DNA from 2 places in the Cellulomonas sp. ATA003 genome. Region 2 is predicted to be linked to the other one. Evidence: predicted binding sites of a transcription regulator. Region 2 holds the regulator's gene; the other holds the start of a gene.
What was found. Region 2 encodes HrcA, which represses chaperone genes, less so after heat shock. Its sites were predicted from a motif close to TTNGCACTCGNNNNNNNCGAGTGCNAA; they were not measured.
Positions count from the first base shown of each region.

Region 1: the regulator HrcA is predicted to act here: its motif matches at 7,503-7,529, upstream of groES (co-chaperone GroES).

Region 1 covers NZ_CP133990.1:333,154-341,811, reverse strand. Annotated here, with positions in the region: gene REH70_RS01775 (glycosyltransferase family 39 protein) at 1-731, shown strand, start outside; partial or broken gene REH70_RS01770 (GuaB3 family IMP dehydrogenase-related protein) at 778-1,901, opposite strand; gene REH70_RS01765 (type 1 glutamine amidotransferase domain-containing protein) at 2,012-2,566, opposite strand; gene guaB (IMP dehydrogenase) at 2,671-4,203, opposite strand; gene REH70_RS01755 (response regulator transcription factor) at 4,320-5,054, opposite strand; gene REH70_RS01750 (MerR family transcriptional regulator) at 5,312-6,289, opposite strand; gene REH70_RS01745 (WhiB family transcriptional regulator) at 6,554-6,850, shown strand; gene groES (co-chaperone GroES) at 7,061-7,357, opposite strand; gene REH70_RS01735 (class I SAM-dependent methyltransferase) at 7,590-8,658, shown strand, end outside.
Region 2 covers NZ_CP133990.1:2,474,681-2,483,338, forward strand. Annotated here, with positions in the region: gene REH70_RS12325 (DUF1810 domain-containing protein) at 1-320, opposite strand, end outside; partial or broken gene REH70_RS12330 (acetylxylan esterase) at 412-1,385, opposite strand; gene REH70_RS12335 (hypothetical protein) at 1,480-2,070, opposite strand; gene REH70_RS12340 (extracellular solute-binding protein) at 1,974-2,777, opposite strand; partial or broken gene REH70_RS12345 (16S rRNA (uracil(1498)-N(3))-methyltransferase) at 3,077-3,891, opposite strand; partial or broken gene dnaJ (molecular chaperone DnaJ) at 3,888-5,008, opposite strand; gene hrcA (heat-inducible transcriptional repressor HrcA) at 5,133-6,152, opposite strand; gene REH70_RS12360 (EAL domain-containing protein) at 6,330-7,700, opposite strand; partial or broken gene REH70_RS12365 (DUF3097 domain-containing protein) at 7,867-8,658, shown strand, end outside.

The sequences.
Region 1 (8,658 bases), 1.9 Mb from region 2:
TGCTCCTGCTCGTGGTGCTGCTCAGCCCGGTGGCGACCGTGCTCGCGGTCCGCGGGGCGGCGCGGCTGTGGCGGGTTTCGGCGCTGGAGCGGGCCCGTCCGGTCGGGGTGGCCGCCGTCGTCCTCGTGCTCGTCTACGCGGTCACCGGCGGCAAGGCGTACTACCTGGCGGGCGTGCTGCCGGCGCTCGTGGCCGTCGGCGCGGACGCCCTGGTCCGGACGTCGACGCGCGCCGGCGTCCGGCGCGCGGGCGTGGTGCTGGCCCTCGCCGGGATGGTGTCGTGGCCGGCAGCCCTGCCGTTGCTGCCCGCGTCCGTGTACGGCGGCTCGGTGCTCCACGACGTCATCGAGGACGGTGGCGAGATGATCGGCTGGCCCGAGCTCGTCGCCCAGGTGCAGGACGCGGTGGACCGGTCGGGCGCCGTCGTGGTCGTCACCGCCAACTACGGGCAGGCCGGCGCCCTCGAGTGGTACGGGACGACGGTCCCCGTCCACAGCGGGCACAACGGCTACGCCGACTGGGGACCGCCGCCGGACACCCTGGCCGGGCCGGTCGTCCTCGTCGGCTACCGGCAGGTGCCGTCGTGGCTGACCGGGTGCCGGACCGTCGACACGATCGACAACGGCGCCGGCGTCGACAACGAGGAGCAGGGTGCGCCGGTCCGCGTGTGCGACGGGCCCACCGAGCCGTGGAGCACCGTCTGGTCGCAGGTGCGGCGGCTGTCGACCTGACGGACGACCGTCAGGCCGACAGCCGTGGCCCTTCTGAGGAGACGGGTCAGTGCGGCTGGTACGGCGAGACGACGACCTCGACCCGCTGGAACTCCTTGAGGTCGGAGTACCCCGTGGTCGCCATGGCCCGCTTGAGCGCTCCGATGAGGTTGAGGGTGCCGTCGGCGCGGCGTCCCGGACCGAACAGGATCTCCTCGAGCGTGCCCGCGGTGCCGACGCTCACCCGCTCGCCGCGCGGGAGCTGCGGGTGGTGGGCCTCGGGGCCCCAGTGCCACCCGCGGCCCGGCGCCTCGGACGCACGCGCCAGCGCCGCCCCGAGCATGACGGCGTCCGCACCGCAGCCGATCGCCTTGACCAGGTCGCCCGAGCGCCCGACGCCGCCGTCGGCGATGACGTGCACGTACCGGCCGCCGGACTCGTCCAGGTAGTCCCGGCGCGCCGCGGCGACGTCGGCCACCGCGGTCGCCATCGGCGCGTGGATGCCCAGCGAGACGCGGGTCGTGTGGGCGGCGCCGCCGCCGAAGCCGACCAGCACACCCGCCGCACCGGTGCGCATGAGGTGCAGCGCGGCGCTGTAGGTGGAGGCACCTCCCACGACCACCGGGACGTCCAGCTCGTAGATGAAGCGCTTGAGGTTGAGCGGCTCCGCGCGCCCCGAGACGTGCTCGGCCGAGACCGTCGTGCCGCGGATGACGAACAGGTCGACGCCGGCGTCCACCACGACCTGCGAGAACTCCTGCGTGCGCTGCGGCGACAGCGCACCCGCCACGGTCACGCCGGCGGCGCGCACCTCCTTGAGGCGCTGCGTGATGAGCTCGGGCTGGATCGGCGCGGCGTAGAGCTCCTGCATGCGCGCTGTCGCGACCGACCCGTCGAGGCCGGCGATCTCCTCGAGGTGGGGGTCGGGTCGTCGTAGCGCGTCCACAGCCCCTCGAGGTCGAGGACGCCGACACCGCCCATGCGACCCAGCGCGACCGCGGTGTCCGGGCTGACGACCGAGTCCATCGGCGCCCCGAGCAGCGGCAGCTCGAAGTGGTAGGCGTCGATCTGCCAGCCGACCGAGACCTCCTCCGGGTCACGCGTGCGCCGGGAGGGCACGACGGCGACGTCGTCGAAGGAGAAGGCGCGCCGTCCGCGCTTGCCACGACCGATCTCGATCTCGTTGCTCACCGGCTCAGGTTACCGGGGCGCCCGGGCAGCGTCGGGCAGGGTCGGGCAGGCCGACGTGCCGACGGCCCGCCCCCGGAGCCGGGAGCGGGCCGTCGTGGCCGAGCGGGTGCCTACTTCGCGAACGCCGCGACGAGCGCCGTGGTGAAGGCCGGCAGGTCGCCGGGGTTGCGGGACGTCACCAGCGTCCAGTCCTGCGAGTCGTCGACGACGACCTCCTCGTCGACCCAGGTCGCGCGGGCGTTGCGCAGGTCGGTGGCGAGGCTGGGGTACGACGTCGTGGTCTTGCCGGCGATGACGTCCGCCTCGATCAGCGTCCAGGGGGCGTGGCAGATCGCCGCGATCGGCTTGCGCTGCTCGACGAACGCCCGGATGAGGTTCTGCGCCGCCACGTTGGTCCGCAGGGTGTCCGCGTTGACCGTGCCACCCGGGATGACGAGCCCGACGAACTCCTCCGCGGTGACCTGGTCCACCGTGCGGTCCACCGGGAAGGTGCTCGCGGGGTTGAGGTCGCCGACGACGGCCTGCACCTCGCCCGACTCGGGCGCGATCAGCACCGGGCTCCCGCCCGCGTCGATCACGGCCTGCCACGGCTCGGTCAGCTCGGGCTGCTCCACGCCGGCGTTGCTGGTGAGGAAGGCGACGGTCGTACCGGACAGCTTCGCCATGGTGCTCCTTCGGGTCGGGGTGCGTGGCGGCTGACGGCCGCCGAGGACGCGACCCTCAGCCTCACCCGGCGGGCGCCGGTCCGCATCCGCTCGCCCGGTCAGCCCTAGCGGCCGCCGCCGTAGTTCGGCGCCTCGACGGTCATCCGGATGTCGTGCGGGTGGGACTCCTTGAGCCCTGCCGGCGTGATCCGCACGAACTGGCCGCGCGCCTGGAGCTCGGGGATCGTCCGGGCGCCGACGTAGAACATCGACTGGTGCAGACCGCCGACGAGCTGGTGGGCGACGGCGCGCAGCGGACCGCGGTACGGGACCTGCCCCTCGATGCCCTCGGGGACGATGTTCTCGTCGGAGGCGACGTCGGCCTGGAAGTAGCGGTCCTTGGAGTACGAGACGCGTCCACGCGAGGCCATCGCGCCCATGGACCCCATGCCGCGGTAGTTCTTGAACTGCTTGCCGCCCACGAACACGAGGTCGCCCGGGCTCTCCTCGCAGCCGGCGAGGAGCGAGCCGAGCATCACGGTGTCCGCACCGGCGACGAGCGCCTTGGCGATGTCGCCGGAGTACTGCAGGCCGCCGTCGCCGATCACCGGGATGCCGGACGGGCGCGTGGCCTTGGCGGCCTCGTGGATCGCGGTGATCTGCGGGACGCCGACGCCGGCGACGACCCGCGTGGTGCAGATGGAGCCGGGGCCGACCCCGACCTTGACCGCGTCCGCACCCGCGTCGACGAGCGCCTGCGCCCCCGCGCGGGTGGCGACGTTGCCGCCGATCACCTCGACGCCGCGCGCCGCGGGGTCGGTCTTGAGCCGGTGGATCATCGCGAGCATCGCCTGGGCGTGCCCGTGCGCTGTGTCCACGACGACGACGTCGACGCCGGCGTCGACCAGCGCCATGGCGCGCTCCCACGCGTCGCCGAAGAACCCGACGCCGGCCGCGACCCGCAGCCGGCCCTCGTCGTCCTTGGTGGCGTGCGGGTACTGCTCGGTCTTGACGAAGTCCTTGACCGTGATGAGCCCGGACAGCCGGCCCTCGGCGTCGACGATCGGCAGCTTCTCGATCTTGTGCTTGCCCAGCAGGGCCGCAGCGTCCTCGCGCGAGATGCCGACCGGCGCGGTCACCAGCGGCATGGGGGTCATGACCTCGTGCACGCGCCGCACCGGGAAGTCACCGGGCGCGACGAAGCGCAGGTCACGGTTGGTGATGATGCCGAGCAGGCGGTCGTCGACGTCGACGACCGGCAGGCCGGAGACGCGGTACTTGCCGCACAGCGCGTCGAGCTCGGCGAGCGTCGCGTGCGGGCCGACCGTGACGGGGTCGGTGACCATGCCCGACTCGGACCGCTTGACGAGGTCGACCTGGTGGGCCTGGTCCTCGATCGACAGGTTGCGGTGGAGGACGCCGATGCCGCCCTGGCGGGCCATGGCGATGGCCATCCGCGCCTCGGTCACGGTGTCCATCGCGGCCGACAGCAGCGGCACGGCGACGGTGATGTTCCGCGTGAGCCGCGCGGTGGTGTCCACCTCGGACGGCACGACGTCACTCTCGCCCGGCAGGAGGAGCACGTCGTCGTAGGTGAGGCCGATCAGGCCGAAGGGATCGTGGGACGCGTCGGGCCCGGGGGTGCCGTACTCGGTCATCCGCCGATCCTACGTCGCACCCTCGGGGCAGCCGATGTGCCGTCCGCCTCAGTGCCGACCAGTGGCACGGAGGCGGACGGGTCAGCGGTCCGGGGACGGACGGGTCAGCGGACGGGTCAGCGGATGAGCCCCCGACGGAGCCCGATCGCGACCGCCTGCGCGCGGTCCGCGGCCCCCAGCTTGCGGAACAGCCGGCGAGCATGGGTCTTGACGGTGTCCTCCGACAGGAAGAGGTCGGCGCCGATCTGGGCGTTCGAGCGCCCGTTGCTCATCCCGGTCAGCACCTCGATCTCGCGCTTGGTGAGCTCGGGCTTGGGCACCTGCACCGTGGCCGACTCGACCTCCCGCTCGCGGGCCGCGGGTGCGACCGCGCGCACCGCCCCGACCCCGGCGCCGACCGTCGAGCCGCCGAGCCGGCGCGCCGACCCGTTCGCCGGGGCGGGGACCGCGGGCAGCCGCGTGGGCAGGCCAGTCCTCGGCCCCGCACCGGCGACCAGCACGTGCGCGGCCACCGCGGCCAGCTCGGAGCGGCCGACGTCCGGCGCGACGAAGCCCCGGGCGCCGAGCGCGACGGCGCGGTCCAGGGCGATCTCGTCGCCCGGCTGCGCCAGCATCACGACGGCGGAGCCGATGTTCATCAGACGAAGACGACGCATCGCCTCCACCGGCCCTGTCCCGGGCAGGTGCGCGTCGAGCAGCACCATGCTGGGAGCCTGTCGGCGGGCGAGGAGCAGCAGCTCCTCGCCGGATGCGGCTGCACGGACCGGCGTCAGCGCCGGCACGCCCTGTGCGGCTGCCACCAGCCGCTCGCGCACGGCCGGCGAGCCGTGGCACACCACGACCCCTGTCATCGACGTCTCCTCACGTCAGGCCCGCACCGTCCATGGCGCGGGGGTCGGCGCCCCGTGGCGCCAACTCGTTCAGGTCCAATATCGACGCCGCGATGCTCCGGATGAGTGTGGTCCACGGGTGAAACGCCACACCGACGTCACCCGAAGGTGTTCAGTCCGCGTGCACGCTCCTGCGCGGCCCCGTTGTGTGCTCCCCGTCGGCGCGCGCCACTGGTTCCCGCGTCACGGGTCCCGCCGGGCGGCACGGTCGAACGCGCTCAGGGACGCGAGACGGCGAGGACCTCGTGGAACAAGCCGGTGAAGCTGCGCGCCCGGTGCACGGCGTGGTCGAGCGGGAGCGTCGCGGCCGCCTCGTCGTCGACCAGCCCGACGAACAGCGGGAGGTCGGGCTGGGCCGCGTGCAGCTCGCCGACGATCGCGAGGTCGGGTGCGGGCTGCTCGCCCACCAGCGCGACGGCGACCGGTCGGACCATGACCGCGAGCTCCAGGACGCGATGGCGGTCGACCGGCCCCGCCAGCACCCGTGCGTCGACGCCGCGGTCGGTGAGCGCGGCGGCCAGCGCGTGCAGCGCGAGCGGACGGGCGTGGTCGGGTGGGGCCAGCAGCAGCACGACCCGTTGCCCGACGGCGGCCAGCACCTCGGCCGGCACGGGGCGGGCACGCAGGACGGCGAGCACGGACGCCTCGAGCACCGCCTCCGGGTCCTCGCCGGGGCGGGCGAGGACGGTCCGGCTCGCGAGGCCGGCCCGGGCGGGCTCGACGAGACCGGTCCACCACGCGGCGACGTCGTCGGCGGCCGACGCGAGCTGCGCGCGGCACTCCGCCTCGTCCTGGGCGAGAGCGGCCTCGACCAGCGAGGCGGGGGTGGCGGCCCGCGCCGGGGCATCGCCGGTCGGGGTGTGCGGCAGGATCCGGGCGCCGGAGTCACCGGCGAGCGCCGGGTCGGCGTCGCGCGCGGCGCGAGCCGCCTCGACCGGTGCGACTCCCTCGAGGGTCAGCCGGCGCATGACGAGGAGGCGGGCGACGTCGTCGGCGGTGTACCGACGGTGCGACCCGGCCGAGTGCTCGGAGGGACCGAGGCCGTACCGCCGGTCCCACGTCCGCAGCGTCGCCGGCGCGACCCCGAGGCGGCGGGCCACGGCGGCAACCGTCAGCGCGGGGACCTCGGGCGGGGCGTCGGAGCGCGACGGCCGAGGCCGGGCGACGTCGTCGCCACGGTCCCGAGTGGAGGTCATGGCCCGATTGTGCCGACCCCATGGAGCGATCACCACCGGCGGGACCGGCGGCCAGGCACGGGGCGCATCTGCGCCGGGGGCCGGATGGCCTGCACCGTTGCAGCCGAAGTTGCTCGTGAATCGGTCCGACGAGGTACTTGAACAACTTCTGGCTCGGTTGTAGCGTTCGGGTCACCGGCGCAGCAACGGCCGGTCACCAACATCGCAAGAACGGACGGACCCCTCCGCACCTGGAGCGGGCCGTGCATCGTCAAGGAGGACCTCGTGACCGAGATCTCGCGTCTGCCCGGACCCGTGATGGACCTGTGGGAGTGGCAGTTCGAAGGCGCCTGCCGCGATGCGGACGACACCCTGTTCTTCCACCCCGAGGGTGAACGAGGCTCGGCCCGCCGCCGTCGCGCGGAGGCCGCCAAGGCGATCTGCGCGACCTGCCCGGTCATCCAGGAGTGCCGCGAGCAGTCGCTGAAGGTGCGCGAGCCTTACGGCGTCTGGGGCGGGCTCTCGGAGGACGAGCGTGCCGCCGTCCTCGCCAAGCCGGCCGCCGCCCGCGAAGCGGTCTGAGACCAGCTCAGCGAACAGCACGACAGGCAGCGCCCCCGCCCCCGGGGAGATCCGGGTGCGGGGGCGTCGTCGTCCCTGCAGCCGCCGACCCCCGCTGACGAGTCGACGCGACAGGCCCCTCCCCGACGACAGCGCCCCCACCCGGAGGACCGGGTGGGGGCGCTGTCGTGGTGCCGGGCGCGAGGCCCGTCGCCTGAGATCAGGCAGTCGTCACTTCTCGACGATCGCGAGGATGTCGCGAGCCGAGAGGATGAGGAACTCCTCGCCGGAGTACTTGACCTCGGTGCCGCCGTACTTGCTGTAGATGACCTTGTCACCCACGGCCACGTCCAGCGGGACGCGGTTGCCGTTGTCGTCGATGCGACCCGGGCCCACTGCCAGGACCTCGCCCTCCTGGGGCTTCTCCTTGGCGCTGTCCGGGATGACCAGGCCGGAAGCCGTGGTCTGCTCTGCCTCGAGCGTCTTGACCACGATGCGGTCCTCGAGCGGCTTGATGGAGACCGACACTGCGGACCTCCCCTTCGCGTGTGAGTTGCTGATGTCCGGTGGAGCACCCTGGTCCGGCCCGCCGTCGTCGCGGGTGCCGGTCGAGCCGGGATGGGGTGCGGTGGCACGCCCTGACGGGAGCGCCACCGGTCACTCTAGGAACGCGTTAGCACTCGGTCAAGGCGAGTGCTAACCCGGGCCGGTGGCGCGGTTCCCCAGGTCGCCCGTGAGGGGGTCGTGGCAGGATCGGCGCATGGACGCCGCGGGGCTCACCAAGCTGCTCAGCCCTGAGGGGTGGGCGCTGCTGTCGGGCCTGCCGCCGTACGACGAAGGCCGCACCATGGCGATCTCGGAGCAGCTGCGCCGCGACGGCGTCGACCCCGACCTCGTCGCCGCGGCGCTCACGCAGTCCCGGTTGCGGGCCCGGGCCCACGCGAAGCTCGACACCTTCGCCGATGGGATGCTGTTCACTGCGGCCGGCCTCGAGCAGGCCACGCGACTGACGGTCGCCGCCCACCACGCCCGCCGCTACGTCGACGCGGGCGTCACCCGGGTCGCCGACCTCACGTGCGGGATCGGCGCCGACGCCCTGGCGTTCGCCGGTGTCGGCCTCGCCGTGCTGGCGGTCGACCGCGACGAGCTCACCGCGGCGCTCGCGACGGTGAACCTGCGGCACTTCCCCGACGCCGTCGTCCGGCACGACGACGGCCTGACGCTCGACCTGCGCGCCGAGGGCGTCGACGGCGTCTACGCCGACCCGGCCCGCCGCGTCACGTCCGGCCGGCGTGTGTGGGACCCGGCCGCCTACGAGCCCCCGCTGGACGCCGTGCAGGCGCTGACCGCCCAGGTCCCCGCACTCGGGATCAAGGTGGGCCCCGGCATCCCGCACGGCGCGCTGCCACCGGACGCGGAGACGCAGTGGGTCTCGGTCGGCGGCGACGTCGTCGAGGCGGGGCTGTGGTTCGGCCCGTTGCGCACGGACGGCCCGGGCCGCAGCGCCCTCGTGCTGCGCGCGGGCTCGGCGCTCGCGGTCCGCGACGAGGGCGCGGGTCAGGCCGCGGTCGGCGCGGTGGGCAGCTACCTGTACGAGCCCGACGGCGCCGTCATCCGCGCCGGCCTGGTGTCCCAGGTCGCCCGCGACGTGGACGGACGACTGGTGGACCCGACCATCGCGTACGTCACCGCGGACGCCCTGCACGACACCCCGCTCGCGACCGCGTACCGGGTCGTCGACACGCTGCCGTTCGGCCTCAAGCGGCTGCGCACGTACCTGCGCGAGCGCGGGGTGGGACGGCTGACCATCAAGAAGCGCGGGACCGCCG
Region 2 (8,658 bases):
GTCATCGAGGAGCGCAGCTTCTGCGCGTCGATGCCGCCGAGGACGGCCACGGGGTCGTCGTCCGGGAGCGCGGTCAGCGCCCGGACGCACTCCATGAGCCGCGGCCCGAGCACCGGGTGCGCGAGATAGGCGCGCGCCTCGTCCAGCCCGGCGATCCCGTAGCGCTGGGCCATCGCGCTGTGCCCCAGGCCCGCGAGCTGCGGGAGCACGAACCACATCCAGTGGCTGCGCTTGCGCCCCGCGCGGAGCTCGGCGAGCGCGGTGACGTGCGTGCCGTCGTGGTCCTGGGCGGTGACGAAGCGGTTGAGGTCGGGCGGCATGGGGCCATGGTGCCCGCTCCGGACGCCGCGGACGCCGCGGACGCCGCGGACGCCCGGGGCGGTCGTGCGGCTCCGACCAGCGGTCTCGCGCTCAGCCGAAGAGGCGCTCCAACCACTCGTACTTCCGGACCTGGTGGTGCTCGTCCCCGCCCTCGTGCTCGTTGAACTCGTAGACCTCGATCGACTTGTCGGCGCAGGCCCATCGGTTGAAGGCTGCGTAGACGGTCGACGGCGGGCAGGTGGCGTCCATGAGCGCGACCGAGAAGAGGGTGGGCGTGGTCGCGTGCCGCGCGAGGACCGCGCCGTCGAAGTACCGCAGCGTCGAGAAGGTCGCCGCCGCATGATCGCGGTTGCGCTTGAGATACCGGGTGATCTCGGCGTACGGCTCGTTGTTCGTGATGGAGACGGCGCGCCGGAAGTGACAGAGGAACGGCACGTCGACCAGCGCGCCGGCCAGGTCGTCCCGCAGCGCGGCCACGGCGATCGCGATCCCACCGCCCTGGCTCACCCCGGCGACGACGGTGCGGTCCGGGTCGGCGTACGGCGTCGCGGCGGCAGCCTCCACGGCCCGGACCGCATCGGTGAAGACCCGTCGGTAGAAGTAGGTGGTGGGGTCCAGGATCCCGCGGGTCAGGTGTCCCGGTGCCGCGACGAGCCCGGCCTCCGGCGTGAGGTCCGGGGTGTCGCCGGTGCGACCGCCCCAGCCCTGCCCTCGGGTGTCCATCGTCAGGTGCGCGTAGCCGGCCAATGCCCAGGCGACGTGCTGGTGCGCGAGCCCCCGTCCGCCGCTGTAGCCGACGTACTCGACCACGGTGGGGAGGGTCCGGTGGTGCCGGCCGGCACGTGCAGCCATGCCTTGATGCGGTCGCCGCCGAAGCCGGAGAACTCCAGGTCGTACGTGGTCACGAGCTCCAGGTGGTTGTCGACCTCGGTCAGCACCACGTCGAGCTCGTGCTCGCGCGCCTGCTCGAGCGTGGTGTCCCAGAACTCCCTCAGGTCGGCCGGCTCGTCGAGATCGAGTGCGAACCGTTCCAGCTCGGGAACGGACAGGTCGAAGTGCGCCATGGTGAGGCTCCGGTGCGTGCGGGACGGGACCGGCCGGACACCCACGGGTATCCGGCCGGTCGGGAGGACGAGCGTCAGCTCAACTCAGCTGAGCTCAGCTCAGCTCGGCTTCGAGCTCGCTGACGAACTGCTCGGCGGCCTCGTCCGCCGTCATCCGCTCGAACGCCACCTCGGTGCCCAGCCGGACGACGATCGCCTGAGCAGCGGTCCCGCCCACAGGCGTCTGCACGTTGGGCGCACCCTCCTGAGCCAGGACCTTGTCCAGGAAGTCGCTCTGCACCTGCTCCACCTCGGTGAACTCGGGCTGGACGGCGCTCAGGACGTCGGGGTTGGCGGGGATGCCCAGCGTCAGCTTGTTGAGCGGCGCCGCCTCCTCGCTGTTGAGGAGCCAGTCGATCAGCAGTGCCACCTCCTCGGGGTGCTCGGTCCCTCCGTACCCGGCGTACAGGACGGTGGGCTGCGGCCAGAGGCCGGGCTCGCCGCCCTCGTTGGGCACGTCGAGGATGACGAACTCGTCACCCGAGGACTGGGTGTAGATGGGCAGGAAGTTGATGGGCTCGAACGACATGGCCACCTTGCCGGTGCCCATCAGCCGCGCCTCCAGGGCGAGGGACTCCTCCTCCGCCGACTGCTCCGCGCTCGGACCGGCACCGGTCTCGATGAGGCGCTTGTTGAGGTCGAACATGAAGGCCGCGTGCTCCGCCACGTCGCCCACGCCTCCTCCTCGGTGTACACGTTGTCGCCGTGCTGGCGGGCGATCGTGTTGAGCAGCTGCTCGGTGTTGTTGAGCGTCACCCCGTAGGTGTCGTCGGGGGTGTTCTCGGAGATCTGCGTGGCGATGTCGACGTAGTCGTCCCAGGTCCACGTGTCGTCGTCGGGCAGCTCGACACCGGCCTCGGCGAACAGGCGCGTGTTCGCGATGACGCCGCGCGACCCGAGACCGGTCGGGACTCCGTAGAGGTTCCCCTCGAACATCCCGCCGTCGAGCGAACCCTCCGCGTAGTTCGACACGTCGAGGGTGTCCTCGACGGTCGCGAGGTCGAGCAGCGCACCCTTCTCGGCGTACTCCGCGATGTAGTTGTAGGTGATCTGGAGCACGTCCGGTCCGTCGTCACCCGCGACCTGCGTGGCGAGCTTGTCGTAGTAGCCGGCGAACTCGCCCGGCTCCTGCAGGACGGTGATGTGGGGGTACTCGGCCTCGAACGCGGTGATCTGCTCGTCCTTGATCGCGTTCAGCTGCTCGCTGCCCCACCAGGCGAAGCGGAGCTCGACGGCCTCGTCGCCGCCCTCCGTCGCGCCCGCGGCGTCGGTGCCGCCGCCGTCGGAGCAACCCACGAGCGCCAGAGCAGCGGCGACCGCCACGAAACCGACCTTGTGCTTCCTTGAGAACATGCGCAGCGTCCGATCTGATGGCCCCGCAACGGGGCAGAGTGCAAGGGAAGGCGTTCTGCGACACCCGGTGGAGGTCGCCGGTCGGGCATGCGCCCGCGATGCGCGAACGGGCCGGTCGCGGCGCCGTCCAGCAACCGCTTCCTCGCGGCTGCCGAGCGGACCAGCGCGGCGGTGCGCCCCGCGGCCCTGTAGGGCTGGGAAAGCGCTTACTCGGCAACGTAGCAGCGCCCCTGGGGGCTGTCAACGAACCCGCGCCGGGGAGGCGGGACCGCGGTCGTGAGCTCGCTCGCCCCGCCCGCTCAGCCCCAGCGGCCGAGCCGCTGCGCGAGCAGGGCCAGCGCGACGGGGCCGGCGGTCGACGTCCGCAGCACGTGCGGCCCCAGCCGTACCGGCACGGCGCCGGCGGCCTCCAGCAGCTCGAGCTCGCGCGCGCTGATGCCGCCTTCGGGCCCCACGACGACCAGGACGTCGCACGGCTCGCGCGACACCGTCGGGCCGGCCGGCTCCGGCGACGCCGACGGCTCGGACGCGGCCGACGGCAGGTCGACCGCGGCGAGCGGCGTGCGCGCCTCCTCGTGCAGCACGAGGGCCGCTCCCCGCCGGCGACCGCGACCCGGACCCGGTCCGCGAGCGCGCGGGAGTCCATCGCGGTGCCGACGTCCGGCACACGGGCGCGGCGGGACTGCTTGGTCGCGGCGCGCACGGTCCCGACCCAGCGGGCTCGGCTCTTCGCGGCGCGGTCGCCGCGCCACACCACGACGGACCGCTCGGCCTGCCACGGCAGGACGGCGTCGACCCCGACCTCGGTCGCGGCCTCGATGGCGAGCTCGTCCCGGTCACCCTTGGCGAGCGCCTGGACGAGCACCAGGCGCACGTCCGGGACCGGCTCCGCGACCCGCTCGACGACGTCCAGCAGCACGCCGTCGGCCGTGACCGACCCGACCGTCGCGCGCAGCCGCACCCCGGCGCCGTCGACCACGTCGACGCGCTCGCCGGGCGCACGGCGCTGCACGACGCCGGCGTGCCGCCCCTCGGATCCGCCGAGCAGGTAGGTGCCGCCGGGGCCGGCGCCGTCGAGGTCACCGGCCTCCACGAGGAAGACCGGTGCGCTCACCGGCCGGCGAGCTTCTCGCGCAGCTTGGAGAACACCCCGGGTGGGCCGGGGAGGTGCTCGCCGCCGGCATCGACTCGCCCCGCAGCTCGGCCAGGCGCCGGAGCAGCGTCTGCTGCTCGTCGTCGAGCGTCGTGGGCACCTGGACGTCGACGTGCACGTGCAGGTCCCCACGACCGCCGGCGTGCAGGTGCCCCACGCCGAGGTTGCGCAGCGTGATGACCTGCGCCGGCTGCGTGCCGGGCTTGAGCTCGACGTCGCGCACGCCGTCGAGCGTCTCGAGGGCGATCGTGGTGCCGAGCGCGGCGGCGGTCATGGGGATCTCGACGCTGCAGTGCAGGTCGTCCCCCTGCCGCACGAACCGCTCGTGCTCGCGCTCCCGGATCTCGACGTAGATGTCCCCCGCGGGTCCACCGGCCGGGCCGACCTCGCCCTGCGCGGTCATCTTGATGCGGGTCCCGGTGTCCACCCCGGCCGGCACGTCGACCGTGAGGGTGCGCCGCGAGCGGACGCGTCCCTCGCCCGAGCACTCGGGGCACGGGTCGGGGATGACCGTGCCGAAGCCGTGGCACGCGGGGCACGGCGAGGAGGTCATGACCTGGCCGAGGAACGAACGGGCCACCCGCTGGACGACCCCGCGTCCGCCGCACACGTCACAGGTGCGCGGCGAGGTGCCGGGGCGGCAGCACGAGCCCGAGCAGGTCCCGCACACGACCGCGGTGTCGACCTGCAGCTCGCGACGGGCGCCGAAGGTGGCCTCGGAGAGGTCGAGGTCCAGGCGCACCAGGGCGTCCTGCCCGCGGCGGGCGCGCGGCACGGGTCCGCGCTGCCCGGCGCCCTGGCCGGCGCCGAAGAACGTCTCGAAGATGTCCTGGAACCCGAACCCTCCGCCCATGCCGCCACCGGGCGACGACGGGTCGGCCCCGCGGTCGTACGCCTGCCGCTTCTCGGGGTTGGACAGCACCTCGTAGGCGCGCGAGACGTCCTTGAACCTGTCCTCGGCGCCCTCACCGGTGGCGACGTCGGGGTGCAGCTCGCGGGCGAGCTTGCGGTAGGCCTTCTTGATCTGGTCGGCGCTGGCGTCGCGGGTCACGCCGAGGATCTCGTAGTAGTCGCTCACTGGTCACTCTCTGGGCGGGGACGGTGGCCCGGACGCGTGCCGGGCGCTGTGCAGGTGCAGGTGCAGGTGCGGGTGCTGGTGCGAGGTGCGGGACGACCGCGGCGTGGTGGCCGGGCTGGGCCGGTCACCCGGCCAGGACCCGGGACAGGTAGCGGGCCACCGCACGCACGGAGGCCATGGTCGCGGGGTAGTCCATGCGGGTCGGGCCGATCGACCCGATCCTGGCCACCGCGTCACCGTCCCCGCCGTACCCCGTGGTCACGAAGCTCGTCTCGGCGAGGCCCTCGTGCTGCGTCTCGTGGCCGATCCGCACCGCGACGCTCGCCGAGTCCTCGGCCATCTCGGTGAGCAGCCGCAGCAGGACCACCTGCTCCTCGAGGGCCTCGAGAACCGGACCCAGGCTACGCGTGAAGTCGTTGGGGCCCCGCGCGAGGTTCGCGGTGCCGGCCAGCACGATGCGCTCCTCGCTCTCCTGGGCGAGCGTCTCCTCGACGATCTCGGTGACCGCGGTCACCAGCGGGCGGGCGTCGGGCTCGAACACCTCGGGCAGGTGGGCGAGCAGCGTGATGAGCTCGGCGAGCCGGTGCCCGACGGCGAGCGCGTTGAGCCGGGCGCGCAGCTCGCCGACGACGGCCTCGGACGGCGCGGTCGCGAGCTCGAGCGTGCGTTGCTCGACGCGACCGGTGTCCGTGATGATCACGACGAGCAGGCGTCGTTCCCCCACCGGCACGAGCTCGAGGTGGCGCATCGCGGAGCGACGCAGCGACGGGTACTGCACGACGGCGACCTGCTGCGTGAGCTGGGCGAGCACGCGCACGGATCGGTCGACGACGTCGTCGAGGTCGACGGCCTCGTCGATGAACGCCTGGATGGCCCGCTTCTCCGGACCGGACAGCGGCTTCACCGTGGACAGGCGGTCGACGAAGAGGCGGTAGCCCTTGTCGGTCGGCACCCGCCCCGCGGACGTGTGCGGCTGCGCGATGTACCCGCCCTCCTCGAGGGCGGCCATGTCGTTGCGGATGGTGGCCGGGGACACCCCGAGCGCGTGGCGCTCGACGAGCATGCGGGAACCCACGGGCTCGCGCGTCTGGACGTAGTCCTCGACGATCGCCCGCAGCACCTCCAGCCTGCGGTCCTCGCTCATCACACCTCCCGCCGATCCGGCCCGCCCGGGGACCGGGGTAGCACTCGCTGGTCGTGAGTGCCAATTCTACGTCGTCGGGCCGGGGGCGCCCGACGGGTGCCGACGCGCCGGCGCCCGTCGGCGCCGGTCGGCGCCCCGCGGTGGAGGTCGCGGGGCGCCGATGGAGGCTGGGACGGGTCAGCCGGCGGAGGTCATCGCGCCGCGCACCTGCGCGGCGAGCTCGGGGCTGACGTCGCCGATGCCGTGGTCCTGCCGTGCGTGCGTGGCGACGGCGGCGAGGATCTCCTCGGTGCTGCCGTGGAACGTCATCGCGCAGCCGGGCACGAGGTCGCCGCAGCGGAACTTCTTCATGGGGTTCTCCTGTCGTGGGTCTGCCGCCGGACGGGCGTCCGCGGGAGTCGTGGGGTCGGGTCGATGGCGGCTACGACACGCGACCGAGCAGGTGCTCGACGAGGTCGCGCACCTCGAGCACGCCAAGGACGCCGCCGCGCACGTCGGTGCACACCAGGGTGCGGAGTGCCAGCGCAGCGGGCGCGTCATGGCACGGCGCAGGACGTCGGCCGGGGACGACGACGGCGCGACGAGCATCGCCGGCACGTGGTGCGCACGTCCCGCCGGGTCGACCACGACGACGGACACGGCCCGCCCCTGCGCGTCGGCCAGCACGCACGCCGACCCGGCGTCGTCGGCGCGCCCGTCCAGCGGCCGCACGGTGGCGGGTCGCAGCAGGGCGAGCACGTTGTCACCGAACTCGACCCGCGCCTGCGCGTCGGCGATGAACTGCCGGGCGTCGTCGGCGAGGCCCGGCCACCCGTCGGCGGGACGACCCACCGCCCAGCCCTGCACGAGCGGCACCCCCATCCGGATCACCTCCGCGAGCTCGCCGTGGGTCTCGATCCCCTCGGCGAGGACCCAGGCGTCGAGCTGGCCGGCGAGGTCGCCGACGAGCTGCACGACCGCCTTCTTCATGGGGTCGCGGTCGATGCCGGTCACCAGCGCGCGGTCGAGCTTGATGAGGTCCGGGCGCACCTCGATCATGCGGGCCAGGCCGGAGTGGCCCTGCCCCGCGTCGTCCATGGCGATGAGGCCGCCGACCTCCCGGACGGCGTCCAGCGCCCCCGAGAGCACCACGGTGTCGCCGCCGGACACGTGCTCGGTGAGCTCGACGACGACGCCGTCGAGGCGCCCGTTGCCCAGCAGCGCGTCACGCACGTCCGGGCGGGCGAGCAGGTGCGGCTCGATGTTGACGGTGCAGAAGCTCCCCGGGGGCAGGCCGGGCCGCAGCCGGTGCAGGACGTGCAGCACCTCGACGGTCAGCGGGCCGTCGAGGTCGCGCGCCCGAGCGGCCTCGAACCACACGTCCGGGGAGCGGACCGGCGGTCCGTCGAACCGCGCGAGCATCTCGTAGCCGCCGACGCGGGCCTGGGCGACGTCGATGATGGGCTGGGCGACGAGCCGCAGACCGTTCCCGGCGAGGACCCCGCGCAGCGCCGGCTCCCACACCGGGTCGGCGGTCACGGCCGTGCGCACCCCGGCGTCGTGCGTCATCGAAGGTCGCTCCCGTATCCGGCCCGACGGTCGAGCCTGTCCCTGCGTATCGGTCACCGCGCCCCGGTGATGAGCGCCGGGCCGGTGCGACCTGCGCCGAGGGGACGGCCCCGGTGTGCGCGTGTCCCTCGGCCGGGTCCGCGCACCGGCTGCCTAGGCTCGCCCGGTGAGCCACGACCGCTACGGAACCGACGTCCTCGCCTCCGGATCGACCGGCGCGCACCGCCCCCGTCGCCCCACCTCGGCGCCCGTGCCCGCCGAGCCCGGGCTGGTCGTCGAGGAGGTCACCTCGGGGTGGGTGGGCGCCGTCGTCCGCGTCGAGAAGACCGGCGGCATGCACGTCGTCGTCCTCGAGGACCGCCGGGGCGCGACCCGCAGCTTCCCGCTCGGCCCGGGGTTCTGGGTCGACGGCGCCCCGGTCGTCCTGACTCCCCGGCACCGCGCACGACGGCGCCGGCCCGCCCCACCCGGACGGCGTCCGGGTCGCGCGCCGTGCACGGCGCCCGCGCCCGGGTCGCCCGCGGCAGCCGCATCTGGGTCGAGGGGAAGCACGACGCGGAGCTGGTCGAGAAGGTGTGGGGCGACGACCTGCGGATCGAGGGCGTCGTCGTCGAGCCGCTGCACGGCGTGGACGACCTCGCGGGCGCGATCCGCGACTTCGCCCCCGAGCCCGGGCGACGGCTCGGCGTGCTGGTCGACCACCTCGTGCCCGGGTCGAAGGAGAGCCGGATCGCCGCCGAGGCGGTGCGCGCCGCTCCGGCCGGGACGGTGACGGTGCTCGGGCACCCGTACGTCGACGTCTGGCAGGCGGTGCGGCCCGAGCGCGTGGGCCTGACGGCGTGGCCGGTGATCGAGCGCGGGACGGAGTGGAAGCTCGGCATCCTGCGCGAGCTCGGCTGGCCCGCCGCCGAGCAGGCCGACGTCGCGCGTGCGTGGCAGCGGATCCTCGGGTCGGTGC